DNA from 4 places in the Streptomyces sp. NPDC018610 genome. Region 3 is predicted to be linked to each of the others. Evidence: riboswitches for the same ligand, from Rfam matches in the RefSeq annotation. Region 3 holds a riboswitch; each other region holds the start of a gene.

Region 1 (4,071 bases), on a different contig from region 3:
GAGCACGTGCGTGCCCGGGATGGGCGAGCCGAGGACGACGGCGAAGAGCAGGCGGATGACGAGGACGGCGAGGCCGAGGCGGACGAAGGCGGTGTAGGAGCGGGCCGAGGGCGTGTTCGGCCGGCAGGTGACCACGACGTACGCGGACACCACGAGCAGCAGGGCCAGCAGGAGGGGGTCGGTGGTCCGGGTGGCCCCGGTGCCGAGGGCGAGCGCCCACACCCACCAGGCCCCGGCGTGCACCCCGGGCGCCCGGCGCGCGCCCGGACGGGCGGCGGCGCCGCGCAGGCCCGGCCCGGCGGGCGCCCGGCGTGCGCGCCCGCCGACGGGCTTCCCCCGTGCGCCCGCGTCGCCGGCCGCCGGTCCGGCGCCCGCGCTCAGCGCGTCGCGCGTCCGGCCGCCGGGCGCCGTGGACGGGCCGGGCGCGGCCGGCGGCGTCCGTGCGTCCGCGCCGTCCGGCGTGCTACGCATTCCGGCGCCGCCGGGCCTGCCAGACGGCCGCTCCGGCCAGGACGACGACGACCGCGCCGCCCGCGACGAGACCGACCGAGGGGCCGCCGTTCCCGTCCGGCGCGGCCTTGTCGCCGGGCGCGCCGCTCGCGGCGGCCGTGTCCCCGTCGCCGCCCTTGCCCGCCGTGCCGGAGACCTGTTCGCCGCAGCCCTTGGCCGGGTAGCCGGCGATCGCGCACAGCAGCGCGTCGGTGTCGTAGCGCAGGGGCTTGGCGACCGCCGCCAGGGCTTCCGCCGTGGTGGCGTCGGAGGGCACGCGGGCGCAGGCGGTGCGCGGGGCGGGCGGCGTCTCGCCGGACGGGGCGTCGGCCCGCGTGCCGAAGTCGAGGACGAGGGCCACCCGCTTCAGGCCGTGCCGGGCCTCGGTGCCGGCGCAGATGGCGGCGAAGTCGGCGGCGCCGCGCGGCTTGGCGGCGTCCTGGGAGTCCTCGCTCACCGCGAAGCGCATGCCCTGCACGTCGCCGTCCGAGGGGCGGGCCGTCGAGGGGCCCTGGGTGGCGTACGTCCACCGGTCGCCGTCGCGGTCCCAGAAGGACCAGTAGCGGTAGCCGACGGCCTGCGCCGGCCCCGCGCCCGCCGCCACCAGCAGGGCGGCGGCCAGGAGCAGGACCGGCAGTGCGGACAGCGCGCGCGGGCGGCCGGTCACGGCCGGCGCCCCTGCGCGTTCCCGCGCCGGGTCAGCATGAATCCGACGGCGATGACGACGAGGAGGAAGGCGCCCCCGGCCCACCACACGGCGTGGTTGTCGCCGCTCTTCGACGGCGTGCCGTCCTCGGCGGCCTCGGGCGCGGCGGTGGCCTGCGGCGCGGGGCCCGTGGCGTCGAGCGCCTTCACCAGGTCCAGGCCGCCGAAGTCGCGCGGGTCGGTGCCGGTGGCGTGGGCGGCGAGGACGAGCTGGGCGTAGGCGGCGGGTCCGCCCTGCCTGGCCCACGCCTCGGAGTGCTTCTCCAGCCACTCCAGCGGCTTCCTCGCCCGCGCGGCCCCGCCCTGCGCGGACAGGGCGACGACGGCGTCGGCGGTGTTGCCGTAGTCCGGCTGGGCGGTGGCGCCGGGCAGGACGGAGGTGAGGTAGCCGTGCTCGGCGACGGCGTGCGCGAGGTAGGCGGCGCCGTTGGCGGCGGCCTGCGCGGCGGTCGGCTTGCCGGAGCCGGCGCACCGGGCGGCCTCGCCCGTGCCCTTGCCCGCGGTGGCCGCCAAGCCCTGGCCGAGGGCGGCGACGACACCGGCGGCCGTCGCGTCCGCGTTGGCGGCCAGCTCGCCCTTCTTGTCCGGCTGGTAGGCGAACGCGCCCGCGCCGTCACCCGAGCACGGCAGGGCGAGGCCGAGCAGCGCGTCGTAAGGGGACTTGCCGTCCTTCAGGACGGTGGCGGGCTTCTCGCCGACGGCGCTGAGCGCGCCGATGACGACCGAGGTGGAGTTGGTGTCGCTGGGCCCGCCGGGCGTGTAGCCCCAGCCGCCGTCCTTGTTCTGCGCGGACTTCAGCCAGGCGAGGGCCTTGCCGGTGGCGGCGTCGTGGCCGCCGAGCGCGGCGAGGGCCTGGACGGCGGCGGCCGTGCTGTTGGTGTCGACCATCACCTTGGCGTCGCAGGCGCGGGCCGGCTCGGCGCGGAAGGCGGCGAACGCGCCGTTCGCGCACTGCTGTCCGGTCAGCCAGTCCACCGCCCGCGCGGCGGGCCGCACACCGGCCGTGTGCTGGGCGAGCAGGGCGAGGGACTGGCGCCAGACGCCGTCGTACTCGGGGTCGGTGCTGCCGTAGAGCCCGGAGGGCAGGGCGGCCGGCCTGGAGGGGGAGGAGGACGGCGAACCGGCGGCGAAGGCGGGCGTCGGTATGCCGATCACGGCGACGGCGGCCAGGGCCGCGGCGCAGCGGCAGATGTTCATGATCGGCGGATGCCTCTCCCTGTGGGGAGCCTGGCAGCACGGGGCACCCCCGCGGCTCGGGCTCCGTATACCTCGACGGTGCCGTGCGGCGGCGGGCGCCGGCGCACGTGAGCCGGTCACGCGTACGAGGCAGTCCGGCTCGCCGCGTCGGGAGCGGCTCACGGTTGCGGGTCAGCGCCGGATTCGCACCGGCTTCCCCTGTACGGCTGTGATGACGACGCCGCCACTCTACCGGCCCGTGGTAAGGCCCCCGAGGGGCGGCCACGGCTCCGTCGATCGACCGATTTTCCTGGTTCTGTGGGGTTGCGTACCGGTTCGGGAGGGCTATTCTGGAAGTGGCCTACGAGGCGAGTGAGGGAGTTCGACCGGAGTAGCCGACTTTGGCGAGACGCTGAGGCATCCGCCGGGGCCGACGTCGACGGTCGGGCTGAGAGGCCGGAAAGCCGCAAGGACTGGGCAGGACGGCGACCCCCAAGTACCTGATCCGGACAATGCCGGCGAAGGGAACCCGTCTCGTAGGTTTTCTCATGCCCTGGGCGCCACTGGACCCGCATGGGTGGCCGCGTCCGCGGCCGCGCTGGTGGCCGTGCCCGGCGAGGACCCGGACCGTGCCTGCCCCGCCGGTGTCCTCGACCCGGAGTCCGGCTCCGGCCCCGGTTCCGTCAGGCCGATCAGCCGGCACGCCGTCGCTATGTCCGTCTCGACCTGGGCGGCCGAGGCGCGGCCGGCGAGCCAGGTGATCAGGGCCGAGTGCCAGGTGTGCTCGATCACGCGGACCGCGGAGAGCTGTTCGCCGGTGGGCTCCTCGCGGCCCATCGCCTCCAGGATGATCGCCGTGGTCCGGCACAGGACCCGCTCCACCTCGGTGGCGACGCCGCTGTCCGCGAAGGTCAGGGCGCGGACCATCGCGTCGGCGAGCCGGGGTTCGCGCTGGAGGGCGCGGAAGGTGCGGATCAGGGTCTCCGTCACCCGTTCGGCGGCACTCGCGCCGGCCGGCGGCTTCTCGCGCAGCGTGCCGTGCATCCGCCCCAGCTGGTCGTGCATCGTGGCCACCAGCAGGTGCACCTTCGAGGGGAAGTACCGGTAGAGCGTGCCGAGCGCGACCTGCGAGGACTCCGCCACCTCGCGCATCTGCACCGCCTCGAAGCCGCCCCGGCAGGCCAGCTCGGCGCTCGCGTCCAGGATGCGGCGCCGGCGGGCCTCCTGCCGCTCGCTGAGGGGCGCCGAGTGAGCGCGCGTGGCGCGGGTTTCCGCAGGCATGGGTCCCGTTCCGTGACAGTCGGTGAGGGCGTGCGACCAGACAGCATGCCAGGGCCGCGGCCGTGGCGTGAATCACCCGATCCACCGCCTTGCGGCGAGGCTACCTGCCGGTAGATTCGGAGCCTCCTGGACGATCAAGTCTGAAACTTGTTCTAGATCGACGACCCGACGTAGTCTCGCGGGACAGCGCAGTCAGAAGGGGGCCCGGAGTGTCCGCTGAGGCCAGTCAGGCGGGGTCCCCGGAGGGCGTCGCCGCCGACGGCGAGCGACCGCTCAGGATCGCGCTCCTCACCTACAAGGGAAACCCGTTCTGCGGCGGCCAGGGCGTCTACGTCCGTCACCTCTCCCGGGAGCTGGCCCGCCTCGGCCACCGGGTGGAGGTCATCGGGGCCCAGCCCTACCCCGTGCTCGACGTCCTCG
Region 2 (4,071 bases), on a different contig from region 3:
ACGTCTGCTCCGCCGGTGAACTCGAACTGGCCGTCACCACCGGATTTCCAGCCGAGCGGATCCTGCTGCACGGCAACGCCAAGTCCCCACGCGACCTGGACACCGCGCTGCGCCTGGGCGTCGGCCGCATCGTCATCGACAGCCCCTCGGAGATCGCGAGGCTGGCGGCGGCAGTCGGCCCGGACGGGCACCAGAAGGTGATGGTGCGTGTGGTGCCCGGGATCAGCGCCGGCGGACACGAGAAGATCCGCACCGGAACGGACGACCAGAAGTTCGGCCTGTCGATCGCGGACGGCTACGCCCAGCACGCCATCACCCGCATCCTCGACCAGCCCCAGCTCGAACTCACCGGCCTGCACTGCCACCTGGGCTCCCAGATCACGAGTGTCAAGCCGTACCTCGTAGCCGTGCGCCGCCTGGTCGGCCTGATGGCCCGCCTGCACGAGCAGCACGGACTGGTCCTGCCCGAACTCGACCTCGGCGGTGGCCACGGCATCGCCTACCGCCCCGGTGAGCCGGCCCTGGACCTGACGGCGCTGGCCCGCAAGGTCCGTACGGAACTCGTTGACGCCTGCACGACGGCCGGGCTGCCCGTTCCCCGGCTGATCATCGAGCCGGGCCGGGCCATCGCGGGCCCCGCCGGGATCGCCGTGTACCGCGTCCTGTCCGTGAAGCACACCGGTGAGCACGTGTTCGTGGCCGTGGACGGCGGCATGAGCGACAACCCGCGCCCGGCCCTGTATGGCGTCCGGTACACGCCGCGCCTGGTCGGCCGGCACAGCACGGCGGACCGCGCCCGGGTCACCGTGGTCGGCCGGCACTGCGAGGCGGGGGACACCCTGGCCGCCGACGCGGAACTCTCCGCCGACGTACGTCCCGGAGACCTGCTCGCCGTCCCCGTGGCCGGCGCCTACCACCTGTCCATGGCTTCCGGCTACAACCTGGTCGGCCGCCCGCCCGTGGTCGCCGTACGCGACGGATCCGCCCGCCTTCTTGTACGCCGCGAATCCCTGGAGGACATCCGCAGCCGTGACGTGGGCCTGTAGCCCCAGATGTCTCCCGGGCGGGTCGGTCTTTTCTCCCCATGCCGACCGTCCCGCCCGGGCCGTGCAGGAAAGCGCACGCCTGCCTCCCGACAGACACTGACTGGACCGCACGATCGGCCCTGGCGAGGCCCCGATGTCTGCTCCTGTGCCCCTGACGGCACTGTCATCCAGATGTCCTGAGATGATGACCGGGACAACAGGCGACGGCGGTCCGAGGAAGCCGGTGTGAATCCGGCGCGGTCCCGCCACTGTGACCGGTGAGCGAATTCCGGCAGGCCACTCCCCAGTGCGGGGTGGGAAGGCGGGGCGAGCGGCGACCCGGGAGCCAGGAGACTCACGCGGTCGCCTCCTCGAGCAAGGCCGGGGCGGATCTCCCCGGGAGGGGAGTGGTGTGATGCCCGAGAGGCCGGCGAAAGAGGCGTCAGGCGAGACTGTGGAGGGGAAGGGTCCGGTGCCCTGCCGAGTAGTCGTATGCCGCGATTGCTGCTGTGGCAGCCCCAAGGTGACCGGAATCGATCACGCCGCACAGACCGCGCGGCTGCGGGCGGAGGTGCCGGTGCGCATCTCCGAGTGCCTCGACGTGTGCGACCAGGCCAACGTCATCGTCGTACAGCCGTCCGCCGCCGGCCGTGCCGCCGGTGCCCGGCCGGTCTGGCTGGGGCTCGTCAACGACACGGACGCGACGGAGGACATCATCGCCTGGGTACGCGCCGGCGGCCCGGGAATCACTCCGTTGCCGGACATCCTCGACCTGTATGCCTTCACCCCTCCGCGCCGCACTGGTACTTCCTGAGGCTTGCGCGCCGGTGGGCTCCCACCCCGTAGCGCCGGAGAACCAATGTCGTGAAGTCCGAATGAGGGGCGTCAAATCCCCATAGGATGAGCACAGTTCGACCGCACACAGGACCGTGATCGGTGTGCGCGCGAGCTGTCAGCACGACAACCGCATAGGCGCGTGACTGGGGGAAGCCGGTGGGAGTCCGGCGCTGACCTGCAACCGTGTGCGGCCGTGAGGCCGCGAGTCGGGATACCCGGCGCGTGCCGCGAATCGCTTCCCACTGTCATGGTCTGCAGCGCGGAGCCGAGAGCCTCGTTCGGGTCGCCCCATCCGGTGCGTCCAGCCGTCGTGCACCACGGCGATGGACCCGCCTTCTCAGCCGCGGGTCCCGCTCGTACGGCGATGGGCTGCGGGCCACCCATAGGAAGGCTCGAGCCTTGCACCGTACATCCGCACGCCGCACCGTGATCGCCGGGGCCGCTCTCGGACTCGCCCTCGCCTCCGCTCCGGCGGTCGCACACGCCCAGAGCACGCCCGGCACGAACGCTCCCGTCAAGGTGACCCTCACTGTGCAGGGTCTGGACGGGCTGCTGTTCAAGGGGAAGATCAGAACCCGTGGCCACGAGGTCACGACGACCACAGGCGGCACGCACAGATGTGACGGCACCAACGGCGGCGCCAACCCCTCCGCCGTGCCGACGCCCACGGCCGCGCTCGACGACGCGGCCCGCAAGCGGCACTTCACCTGGGACGGCACCTGGTACGCCTCGTTCGACGACTTCTCCGTCGACACCATCAAGAACGTCAGTGGGGGCGGCGCCGCCTACTGGAACATCTCCGTCAACGGCACGCCGACTCCGGTGGGCGGCTGCCAGTTCAAGCTGAACGCCGGCGACAAGGTCGCGTTCACCTGGACGGCGTTCTGACCCCTGCCCGTGATCACCTGCCGGGGAACGGACGTGCCTCGGCAGGTGTGACCGGCTCTCCGGCCCGCTCGCCGTGGAGGACGTGGGCGAGCACCTCGGCCCCGCGCACCACGCGTGGTCCGGGGCGGTTGAAGTAGGCCGGGCCGTCCAGCACCCAGACACGGCCGGATCGAACCGCAGGCAGCTCGGACCAGCCTGGCAGACTTGTCAGCAACTCTGCTTCCCTTAGCGTGCGTTCAGGAGGAAAGCCGCACGGCAGGACCAGGACCACGTCCGGCCGTGCGGCGCGCACCGCCTCCCAGGTCATCGGCTTGGTGTGCTCGCCGGGCGCGGCGAGGAGAGCTTCGCCGCCGGCGGTGGTGATCTGCTCGGGCACCCAGTGTCCGGCGGGCCACAGCGGGTCGAGCCACTCGACCGCCGCCACCCGGGGCCGGGCGCGTCCTGCGACCGCCCGGCGGGCCTGGTCCAGACGGTCCAGCAAGGCCGTCCGCTGCTGCTCGGCTCGCTCCCGGACGCCCAGCAGTTCGCCCACGGTGACCAGGCAGTCCAGGACGTCGTCGAGGGTACGCGGCTCCAGGCTGAGGACCCGGGTGTCGGCGTCGAGCAGCCGCACCGCCCGGCTGGCTTTTTCGTAGGACACGGCGCAGACGTCGCAAAGATTTTGGGTGAGGATCACGTCGGGGCGCAGGGCCGCGAGAGCTTCGGTGTCGAGCGTGTACAGCGACGAGCCCGAGTGCGCCGAGCCACCGACGGCGTCGGAGATCTCCTTGCTGGTGAGCGCGTCCTGATCCAGATCCGCCCCAGTCACGACGGGTACGGATGCCACCTCGTGCGGAGGCCAGTCGCACTCGTGGGTACGGCCGACCAGCCGGTGCGACAGTCCGAGCTCGGCGACGATGTCGGTCGCGGCGGGCAGCAGGGAGACGATGCGCATACTCCGACTCTAGGTCTCCGCCGTGACCGACAGGGCTGCGTCAGGCGCCCCAGCGCACGGCGATCGTGTCGCCGACGCCGACGACGGTGCTGCGCGTGGCGGAGGTGAAAGCCGAGCCGTCGATGCTGACCTTCCATGTGTTGGATCCGCTGTTGGCCTTGCCGTTGACTGCGGTGACGGTTCCGGTGCCGGAGGACGGGGTGACGCTCGTGACGCAGCCGGACGGCGTGGCGGCGCTGGTGGCCGCGTCGAGGACGGCGCCCAGCGTGGTCGTCGAGCCGGTCGGCGTGAGCGCGACGGAGCACACCTTCAGGTTGCCCGCGCCGTCGTCCACGGTGAGCCCCAGCTTCGTGGCTGTTCCGGAGGTGAGGGAGGACTGGCTCACCC
Region 3 (4,071 bases):
GACGTCCGAGTGGAGGTCGACCTCCTCCACGTGCCAGGTGTTCTTGATGGCGTCCCGGTAGCGCTCGTAGAAGTCGGGGTAGCGCATGGGGCGCAGGGTCAGTTCGAAGCCCGGGTCGAGCAGGTTCTGGGTGGTGCGGTCGGTGGGGGTCATCACTGGCATGCCTCGCAGGACTCGGGATTTTCGAGGGAGCAGGCGACGGCGTCGGGGTCGGCCGGCTGCTGGACGGGGATCGGGGCCCGGTCGCGCGTGCGCCCCTGGGCGGCGCGCGCGATCCGGGTCGCCGGGCGCGAGCGCAGGTAGTACGTCGTCTTCAGGCCCTGCTTCCAGGCGTACGCGTACATCGAGGAGAGCTTGCCGATGGTCGGCGTCTCCAGGAACAGGTTCAGCGACTGCGCCTGGTCGAGGAACGGGGTGCGGGCGGCGGCCATGTCGATCAGGCCGCGCTGCGGGATCTCCCACGCCGTGCGGTACAGCGCCCGTACGTCGGCCGGGATCCAGGCGAAGTCCTGCACCGAGCCGTTGGACTCGCGCAGCGCCTCGCGGGTGCGGGCGTCCCACACGCCCAGCTCCTTCAGGTCGTCGACCAGGTAGGAGTTGACCTGGAGGAACTCGCCGGAGAGCGTCTCGCGCTTGAACAGGTTGGAGACCTGCGGCTCGATGCACTCGTAGACGCCGGCGATCGAGGCGATGGTGGCGGTCGGCGCGATCGCCAGCAGCAGCGAGTTGCGCATGCCGACGGACGCGATCCGCTCACGCAGCGCCGCCCACCGCTCGGGCCAGGTGAGGGAGACGTCGTAGTGGTCGGGGTGCAGCACGCCCCGGGCGGTGCGGGTCTTCTCCCAGGCCGGCAGCGGCCCGTGCCGCTCGGCGAGGTCGGTGGACGCCTCGTAGGCGGCGAGCATGATCCGCTCCGCGATACGGGTGGACAGGGCCTTCGCCTCGGCGGAGTCGAAGGGCACGCGCAGCTTGAAGAAGACGTCCTGCAGACCCATCGCGCCGAGGCCCACCGGCCGCCAGCGGGCGTTGGAGCGGCCCGCCTGCCCGGTCGGGTAGAAGTTGATGTCGACCACGCGGTCCAGGAAGGTCACGGCGGTGCGGACGGTCTCGTCCAGCCGGTCCCAGTCGATCTCCCCGCCGGTCACGAACGCGCCGAGGTTGACCGATCCCAGGTTGCACACCGCGGTCTCGCCGTCGTCGGTGACCTCCAGGATCTCCGTGCACAGGTTCGAGGAGTGAATGACGTGGCCCGGCTCGGCCGTCTGGTTGGCGGTGCGGTTGGCGGCGTCCTTGAAGGTCATCCAGCCGTTGCCGGTCTGCGCGAGGGTGCGCATCATGCGGCCGTACAGCTCGCGGGCCGGCATGGTCTTGCGGGCCAGGCCCCTCGCCTCGGCGGCGCGGTAGGCGGCGTCGAACTCCGCGCCCCACAGGTCCACCAGCTCGGGCACGTCCGCGGGGGAGAACAGCGACCACGGCGCGTCCGCGTTCACCCGGCGCATGAACTCGTCCGGGACCCAGTGCGCCAGGTTGAGGTTGTGGGTGCGGCGGGCGTCCTCGCCGGTGTTGTCCCGCAGCTCCAGGAACTCCTCGATGTCCGAGTGCCAGGTCTCCAGGTAGACCGCCGCGGCGCCCTTGCGCCGGCCGCCCTGGTTCACCGCGGCCACCGAGGCGTCCAGGGTCTTCAGGAACGGCACGATGCCGTTGGAGTGGCCGTTGGTGCCGCGGATCAGCGAACCGCGCGAGCGCACGCGGGAGTAGGCGATGCCGATGCCGCCGGCGTGCTTGGACAGGCGGGCCACCTGGTGGTAGCGGTCGTAGATGCTGTCCAGCTCGTCCTGCGGGGAGTCGAGCAGGTAGCAGGAGGACATCTGGGGGTGCCGGGTGCCGGAGTTGAAGAGCGTGGGGGAGGAGGGCAGGTAGTCGAGGCGGCTCATGAGCCCGTAGAGCGCCGCGACCTCGTCCACGGAGCGGGCGGTGTCGTCCTCGGCGAGGCCGCTCGCCACCCGCAGCATGAAGTGCTGGGGCGTCTCGATCACCTTGCGGGTGATCGGGTGCCGCAGGAGGTAGCGGCTGTGCAGGGTGCGCAGGCCGAAGTAGCCGAAGCGGTCGTCGGCGGCCGGGTCGGCCAGCGCGTCGAGACGCTCGGCGTGCCGACGCACGAAGTCCGCGGTCCGGTCGGCGATCAGCCCCTCGCGGTGGCCCACGGCGACGGACTCGGTGAAGCGGGTGACGCCCTGCGAGCCGGCCTCGGCGCGGATGGTGAGGGTCAGCAGCCTGGCCGCCAGCCGGGAGTAGGCGGGGTCCTCGGAGATGAGCCCGGCGGACGCCTCGGTGGCCAGCTCGCGCAACTCGGCCTCGTCGGCGTGCGCGGAGCGGCCGCGCAGCGCGGCGGCGGCGACCCGGCCGGGGTCGGCGTCGGGGAGGTCGGTGGTCAGCTCGGTCAGGGTCCGCAGCAGCGCGGCACCGGGACCGTCGGTCTCCAAGCGGTCCTCGACTGAAGCCGGATCCGCAGGCGCGATGGTCACTTGGGGCTCTCCCTCGCTCGGCACGAGGCCTCGTCGAGGGCATGCGGCAGCACACGAGCGCACGCGGCGTCGCGTCCACCGGCCCATTCCACGAGGCCCGGACGTCGGCACCCGGACCGGACGGCCGGGTGCGCTGTCGGCAGGTCCTCGGACTGACGCACGTACACGGCGATCAGGGCACATGTGTACGTGTACACCGTTGCGGGACAGTTCCGGATTCGCACCGGATTCCCCTGCGGCGACAGCGAGGACGAGCATACATCTTGTGCCGGGTGGTGAAGCCACCCCCATATGTTGTGTCGTGGTGACTGCGCAGCGTGTCAGAGGGGCAACGCGAGGGTGAGCGGGGAGAGGCGCCCGCGGGCCTCCCCGAAGCCCGCCGGCCCGCCCCTGGGACGGGCCTGGACCCCGCTGTGCGGGGGCGGCGGCGCGCCGCCGGACTCCGGGCCGCCCCGGTACGGCGACGGGCCGCCGGAGAGCCCTCCGGCGGCCCGTCGGCTGTCCGCCGGGATCAGTGGGCGCTGCCGGCCGTGGCCGGCGGCAGCTCCACCGCGACCCCGGCGTCGCCCGCGTCCTTCGTGTAGTCCTCGGGGCTGGTCTCGTCGACGCCCTCGGGCGCCTTCAGCGCCCTGAGGACGAAGGTCAGGACCACCGCGACGACCACGTTGAGCACGAACGCCGTCATGCCGATGTAGCCGATCTCGCCGATGCCCGGGATCTCCTTGGCCGAGCCGCCGAAGTGCTTCTGCGTGGGCGAGGCGACACCGTAGGCCGCGAGGGTGCCGTAGACCATGCCGACCGCCCAGCCGGCCAGCAGCGCCCAGCGGTGGAACCAGCGGGTGAACAGGCCGCCCACCAGGGCCGGGAAGGTCTGCAGGATCCAGATCCCGCCCAGCAGCTGGAAGTTGATGGCGACCGTCTTGTCCATGGTCAGGACGAAGACCAGCGCGCCGACCTTCACCAGCAGCGAGACGATCTTGGAGACCCGGGTCTCCTCCTTGGCCGTCGCGTCCGGCTTGATGAAGTCCTTGTAGATGTTGCGGGTGAAAAGGTTCGCCGCCGCGATCGACATGATGGCCGCCGGCACCAGCGCGCCGATGCCGATGGCCGCGAAGGCGATGCCCGTGAACCAGTCCGGGAACATGTCCTCGAACAGCTGCGGAATGGCCAGCTGGCCGTTCTGGACCTTGACGCCCGCCGCGATCGCCATGAAGCCCAGCAGCGCGAGCAGGCCCAGCATCAGCGAGTACAGCGGCAGGATCGTGGTGTTGCGGCGGATCACCTCACGGCTCTTCGAGGAGAGCGTCGCGGTGATCGAGTGCGGGTACATGAACAGCGCGAGCGCGGAGCCCAGGGCCAGCGTGGCGTACGTCCACTGGCTCGCCTCTCCCGGTACGACGGCGCCGCGCGGCTTCCCGGTGGCGGGGTTGGTCTGGCTGAAGGCGTCGGCGGCCTTCGCGAAGATGTCGTCGAACCCGCCCAGCTTGATCGGGATGTAGATGATCGCGACCGCGATGACGATGTAGATGAGCGCGTCCTTCACGAA
Region 4 (4,071 bases), on a different contig from region 3:
TCACCTGCCCGGCGACGGGCATGCCCGCATCGGCTCACCCGCCGAGATCCTCCGCACGTCCACCATCGCACCACCGATAGTGGAGCTCGGCCGGGCTGCCGAATGGTCGCCGCTGCCCCTGTCCATCCGCGACGCCCGCCGCGCCGCCGCACCACTGCGAGCCACGCTCGCCGACCGCCTACCCGTGCCCGTCCGGCCGCCGCTGCCGCACGACAAACGGACGCGGCTGCTGACCGCGCGCGGCATCACGGTCGCCTACCGGGGCGTCGCCGCCGTACGCGAAGTCGACCTCGACCTGCACGCGGGCGAAGTCACCGCGTTGATGGGCCGCAACGGCTCCGGCAAGTCCTCGCTCCTGTGGGCCCTGCAGGGCTCCGGACCGCGCCGGGCGGGAAGCGTGCGGGTGAGCGGCGGTACCGGCGGGACGGACCCTCACTCCGTGCCGCCGGCTCAAGCCCGGCAGCTCGTCGGGCTGGTCCCGCAGACCCCGACCGACCTGCTCTACCTGGAGAGCGTCAAGCAGGAACTCGCCCAAGCCGACGCGGACTCGGGCACCGAGATCAAGGCGCGTGCCCTGCTCGACCGGCTGGCTCCCGGCATCGACGACTCCGCCCATCCCCGAGATCTCTCCGAGGGGCAGAAACTCACTCTGGTCCTCGCCATCCAGCTCTCCGCCGCGCCCCGGGTCGTCCTGTTGGACGAACCGACCCGGGGACTGGACTACCGGGCCAAGACGGCACTGATCGGCATCGTGGACGCTCTCGCGGAGGAGGGCCGGACGATCGTCATCTCCACGCACGACGTCGAATTCGTCGCCCGGGCCGCCGACCGCGTCGTGGTCATGGCCGAAGGCGATGTCGTCGCCGACGGCCCGACCACGGAGGTCATCGTGTCCTCGCCGACGTTCGCCCCGCAGACGGCGAAGATCCTCTCCCCGCTGCCGTTCCTGACGGTCCACCAAGTGGCACAGGCGCTCGGCACCGAACGAGACGAGGCAGCACGCCCATGAGTACGCGCATCGGCAATGCCATCCGGTTGACCCCGCGCGTCGGCGTCATCATGGCACTGGCCGCCTTCCTCGGACTCGTCGCCTTCTTCTGGCCCTTCGTGGTCGCGCCGGGCACGTTCGGCTCCAACTACGCGCCCCCGCTGATCTTCGGCGTCCTGCTGGTGCTGGTCCTGTGCGTGGTCCTCTCGGAGATCGCCGAGGGCGGCATCGACTCCAAGTCGCTCGCCATGCTGGGCGTGCTCTCCGCCGTCAACGCCGCCCTGCGCCCGCTCGGCGCCGGAACTGCGGGCATCGAGACCGTCTTTTTCGTCCTGGTCCTGGCAGGAAGGGTGTACGGCCCAGGTTTCGGCTTCGTGCTTGGCTGCACCTCGCTGTTCGCTTCGGCACTGATCACCGGGGGAGTGGGCCCGTGGATGCCGTATCAGATGTTCGGCTGCGCCTTCGTGGGGATGCTCGCCGGATTCCTCCCCCGAGCGAGCGGCCGGCGTGAGGTGCTGATGCTGGCCGTCTACGGCTCGCTCTCCGGCTACCTCTTCGGCTTCCTCCTCAACCTCTCCTTCTGGCCCTTCTCCCTGGATCCCAACAGTTCGATCGCGTACCTGCCGGGTCTGCCCTTCACGGAGCAGTGGCATCGCTATGTCGCCTTCGACCTGGCCACCTCGCTGGGCTGGGACACCGGGCGGGCCATCACCAACTTCGTGTGCGTGCTGCTGGCGGGGCCAGCCGTACTGACCACCTTCCGGCGGGCCGCGCGCAAGGCCCGCTTCAGTGCGCCCGTGCGCTTCGCGGGCCCGAGGACGGTTGCATCCAAGCCTCGCTGACTCGGAGATGCCCCTGGCGAATCGGGACGAGACCGAGGCTGCGATCGCCGTCGCCACCGCGGCGCAGCCCGAGTGGTGTGCCTGGAACCCGCGGCGTCCGCTTCGGACAACGGTCCCCTTACGCGTTGTTGGCGACCGTCGGCCGGAAGAAGGGCATGGGCGCCTTCGTCGACGAACGACCACCGGTGTTCGGTCACCGCTGAGTCCCGAAGCCCGAACCCGCACCGTCCCGGGCGGTGGGAGAGGAAGATCACTTGGGAGGAAGGCGGTCTTGGCCGGTGCCCGCACCACGCGGTACGGTCTGTCCGATATCGACGACGGCGAGACGGAAGCCGGTGGGAATCCGGCACGGTCGCGCCACTGTATGCGGGACACCTCTCGGGTGTCGCGTGAGTCAGACCCGTGGCCGTCGTCCTGTGCACCACCGAGATGGGACGCGAACTCCCAGAGGAGGTTCTGCCATGGCGCAGACCGTCGCCCAGCCGACAGCCACCACTCCCACCATCCCCGCCAAGCTGCCGCTGAAGGCGATAGCGCCGTGGGCGGTCTTCTTCGGCATCCTGATGCTGGTCCTGCTGTACTTCGTCGGCGCCGAGCAGGGCGCCACCTCCGTGTTCAACGGCACGGACGTCCACGAGTGGGTGCACGACGCACGCCACCTGCTCGGCTTCCCCTGCCACTGACGCGAGGGACGCCCGACTCCCATGAACTCCGCAACGGTAAGAAATCTCCTCGTGCGGGGCATGCTCGCCGGCCTTGCCGCCGGCGTGCTCGCCCTCGTCGTCGCCTACCTCCTCGGTGAGCCGAGCGTCGACAAGGCGATCGCCTTCGAGGACGCCCACTCCCACGAGCACGAGATGGAAGTCGTCTCCCGCTCCCTGCAGTCCACCGCGGGCCTCGCCACCGGCGTCCTCGTCTACGGGGTCGCCTTCGGCGGCATCGCCGCCCTCGCGTACTGCTTCGCCCTGGGCCGCGTGGGCCGCTTCAGCCCGCGGGCGACCGCGCTGCTGCTGTCCGGCTGCGCTCTGCTCGCCGTCTATGTCGTGCCTTTCCTGAAGTACCCGGCGAACCCGCCGTCGGTCGGCGATCCCGACACCATCAGCAAGCGGACCACGCTGTACTTCCTGATGATGCTGCTCAGCGTCCTCCTCGCGGTCGCTGCCACCCTCCTGGGCAAGCGCCTGGCGCCCAGTCTCGGCACCTGGTGGGCGACAGTGGTCGCGGTGACCGCGTTCGCCGTCATGATCGGTCTGGCTTACGAGTTCCTGCCCGTCATCAACGAGGTGCCGAAGGACTTTCCGGCCGCCCTGCTGTGGCGGTTCCGGCTGTCCGCACTGGCCATCCAGACCGCGATGTGGGCCGGCTTCGGCCTGCTCTTCGGCGAACTGGCGGAACGCCTGCTGCACCCGAAGCCGGCGGCAGCCGCGAGCGGCCGCGCGGTTCCGGCCGCGCACTGATTCCTTCCGGACAACAGAGGGCCCTACGGAACCATCCGGGGGCCTTCTGGCGTTCTCCGGACACCGATTCCGACGGAAGAGTGAGTACGGCTCGGTAGTGCAGCCCGACCCTACGCGGACCACCCGGCCGATGAGCGGAGGAACCGAGTGGCCAAAACCCCCCAGCCGCGCCACATCACCCTCGGTGGCCGCGAGGCGGTCGCCCTCACCCGGGAGGAATACGACCAACTGATCGCCAGCCGACGGCAGATCGGCGGCCAGAGCGCCCGGGTGCGGGTCCTCGCCCAGCAAGCCAAACGCACCGAACAACTACTCCGCGACCTGGAGGCACTGATTGCCGCACAGGGGGAGGGCTGCAGCGGGCAGGTCCGCACATCGTCGACGACCTGCCCCGAAAGCCCGGCCACCCGGACGAATGCTGCTGGTGCCTGCCTGCGGTGCGAGTTGGCGTCGCTGCTGCGCCGTCACCGGGCCCTAGAGCCCTGAGCGCCGGTAGTTGAGTCCCAGTCGACGTCCGGCACGCCCAGGGGGCGTCCGAGCCGCAGATTCCAGCGCCCGGCTCGGCCGCTGAGTTCGGTCACCGTGAGCGGTGGCACATCGAGGCGCCAGAAAACAGTGGCGGGTAGGTCCAACGCCTGTGTGATCGCCGCCCGCACCACCTCCGGCTCGACCACAGCGAGCACACGACCCTCGAAAGCCCCCGCTCCCTCCAGCCACCGTGAGACCCTCTCGCACAGGACCTGTACGGACTCACCCCCGTGCGGTGCGCTGCACGGGTCCGTGA

Evidence for each region. Region 3 has a riboswitch for cobalamin ahead of ACH5A8_RS27585 (ribonucleoside-diphosphate reductase subunit alpha). Riboswitches for the same ligand answer to the same signal wherever they lie in the genome.
Region 1: it holds a riboswitch for cobalamin, as region 3 does, so the genes downstream of both, ACH5A8_RS02550 (prenyltransferase/squalene oxidase repeat-containing protein) here and ACH5A8_RS27585 (ribonucleoside-diphosphate reductase subunit alpha) in region 3, are expected to answer to the same signal.
Region 2: it holds a riboswitch for cobalamin, as region 3 does, so the genes downstream of both, ACH5A8_RS06945 (DUF4430 domain-containing protein) here and ACH5A8_RS27585 (ribonucleoside-diphosphate reductase subunit alpha) in region 3, are expected to answer to the same signal.
Region 4: it holds a riboswitch for cobalamin, as region 3 does, so the genes downstream of both, ACH5A8_RS06905 (CbtB-domain containing protein) here and ACH5A8_RS27585 (ribonucleoside-diphosphate reductase subunit alpha) in region 3, are expected to answer to the same signal.

Annotation. Positions count from the first base shown of each region.
Region 1 covers NZ_JBISAL010000001.1:565,011-569,081, reverse strand. The annotation lists gene ACH5A8_RS02560 (CbiQ family ECF transporter T component) at 1-471, opposite strand, end outside; gene ACH5A8_RS02555 (SCO2322 family protein) at 464-1,156, opposite strand; gene ACH5A8_RS02550 (prenyltransferase/squalene oxidase repeat-containing protein) at 1,153-2,391, opposite strand; cobalamin riboswitch at 2,502-2,634, opposite strand; TPP riboswitch at 2,735-2,914, shown strand; gene ACH5A8_RS02545 (TetR family transcriptional regulator) at 2,917-3,651, opposite strand; gene ACH5A8_RS02540 (glycosyltransferase family 4 protein) at 3,861-4,071, shown strand, end outside.
Region 2 covers NZ_JBISAL010000002.1:346,658-350,728, reverse strand. The annotation lists gene lysA (diaminopimelate decarboxylase) at 1-1,046, shown strand, start outside; cobalamin riboswitch at 1,260-1,382, shown strand; gene ACH5A8_RS06950 ((2Fe-2S) ferredoxin domain-containing protein) at 1,441-1,839, shown strand; cobalamin riboswitch at 1,956-2,100, shown strand; gene ACH5A8_RS06945 (DUF4430 domain-containing protein) at 2,262-2,750, shown strand; gene ACH5A8_RS06940 (cobalamin-binding protein) at 2,764-3,684, opposite strand; gene ACH5A8_RS06935 (hypothetical protein) at 3,725-4,071, opposite strand, start outside.
Region 3 covers NZ_JBISAL010000011.1:251,824-255,894, forward strand. The annotation lists gene ACH5A8_RS27580 (ribonucleotide-diphosphate reductase subunit beta) at 1-153, opposite strand, end outside; gene ACH5A8_RS27585 (ribonucleoside-diphosphate reductase subunit alpha) at 153-2,525, opposite strand; cobalamin riboswitch at 2,646-2,800, opposite strand; gene mctP (monocarboxylate uptake permease MctP) at 3,037-4,071, opposite strand, start outside.
Region 4 covers NZ_JBISAL010000002.1:335,530-339,600, reverse strand. The annotation lists gene ACH5A8_RS06915 (ABC transporter ATP-binding protein) at 1-1,009, shown strand, start outside; gene ACH5A8_RS06910 (ECF transporter S component) at 1,006-1,830, shown strand; cobalamin riboswitch at 2,112-2,255, shown strand; gene ACH5A8_RS06905 (CbtB-domain containing protein) at 2,292-2,513, shown strand; gene ACH5A8_RS06900 (CbtA family protein) at 2,535-3,287, shown strand; gene ACH5A8_RS06895 (hypothetical protein) at 3,435-3,773, shown strand; gene ACH5A8_RS06890 (histidine phosphatase family protein) at 3,752-4,071, opposite strand, start outside.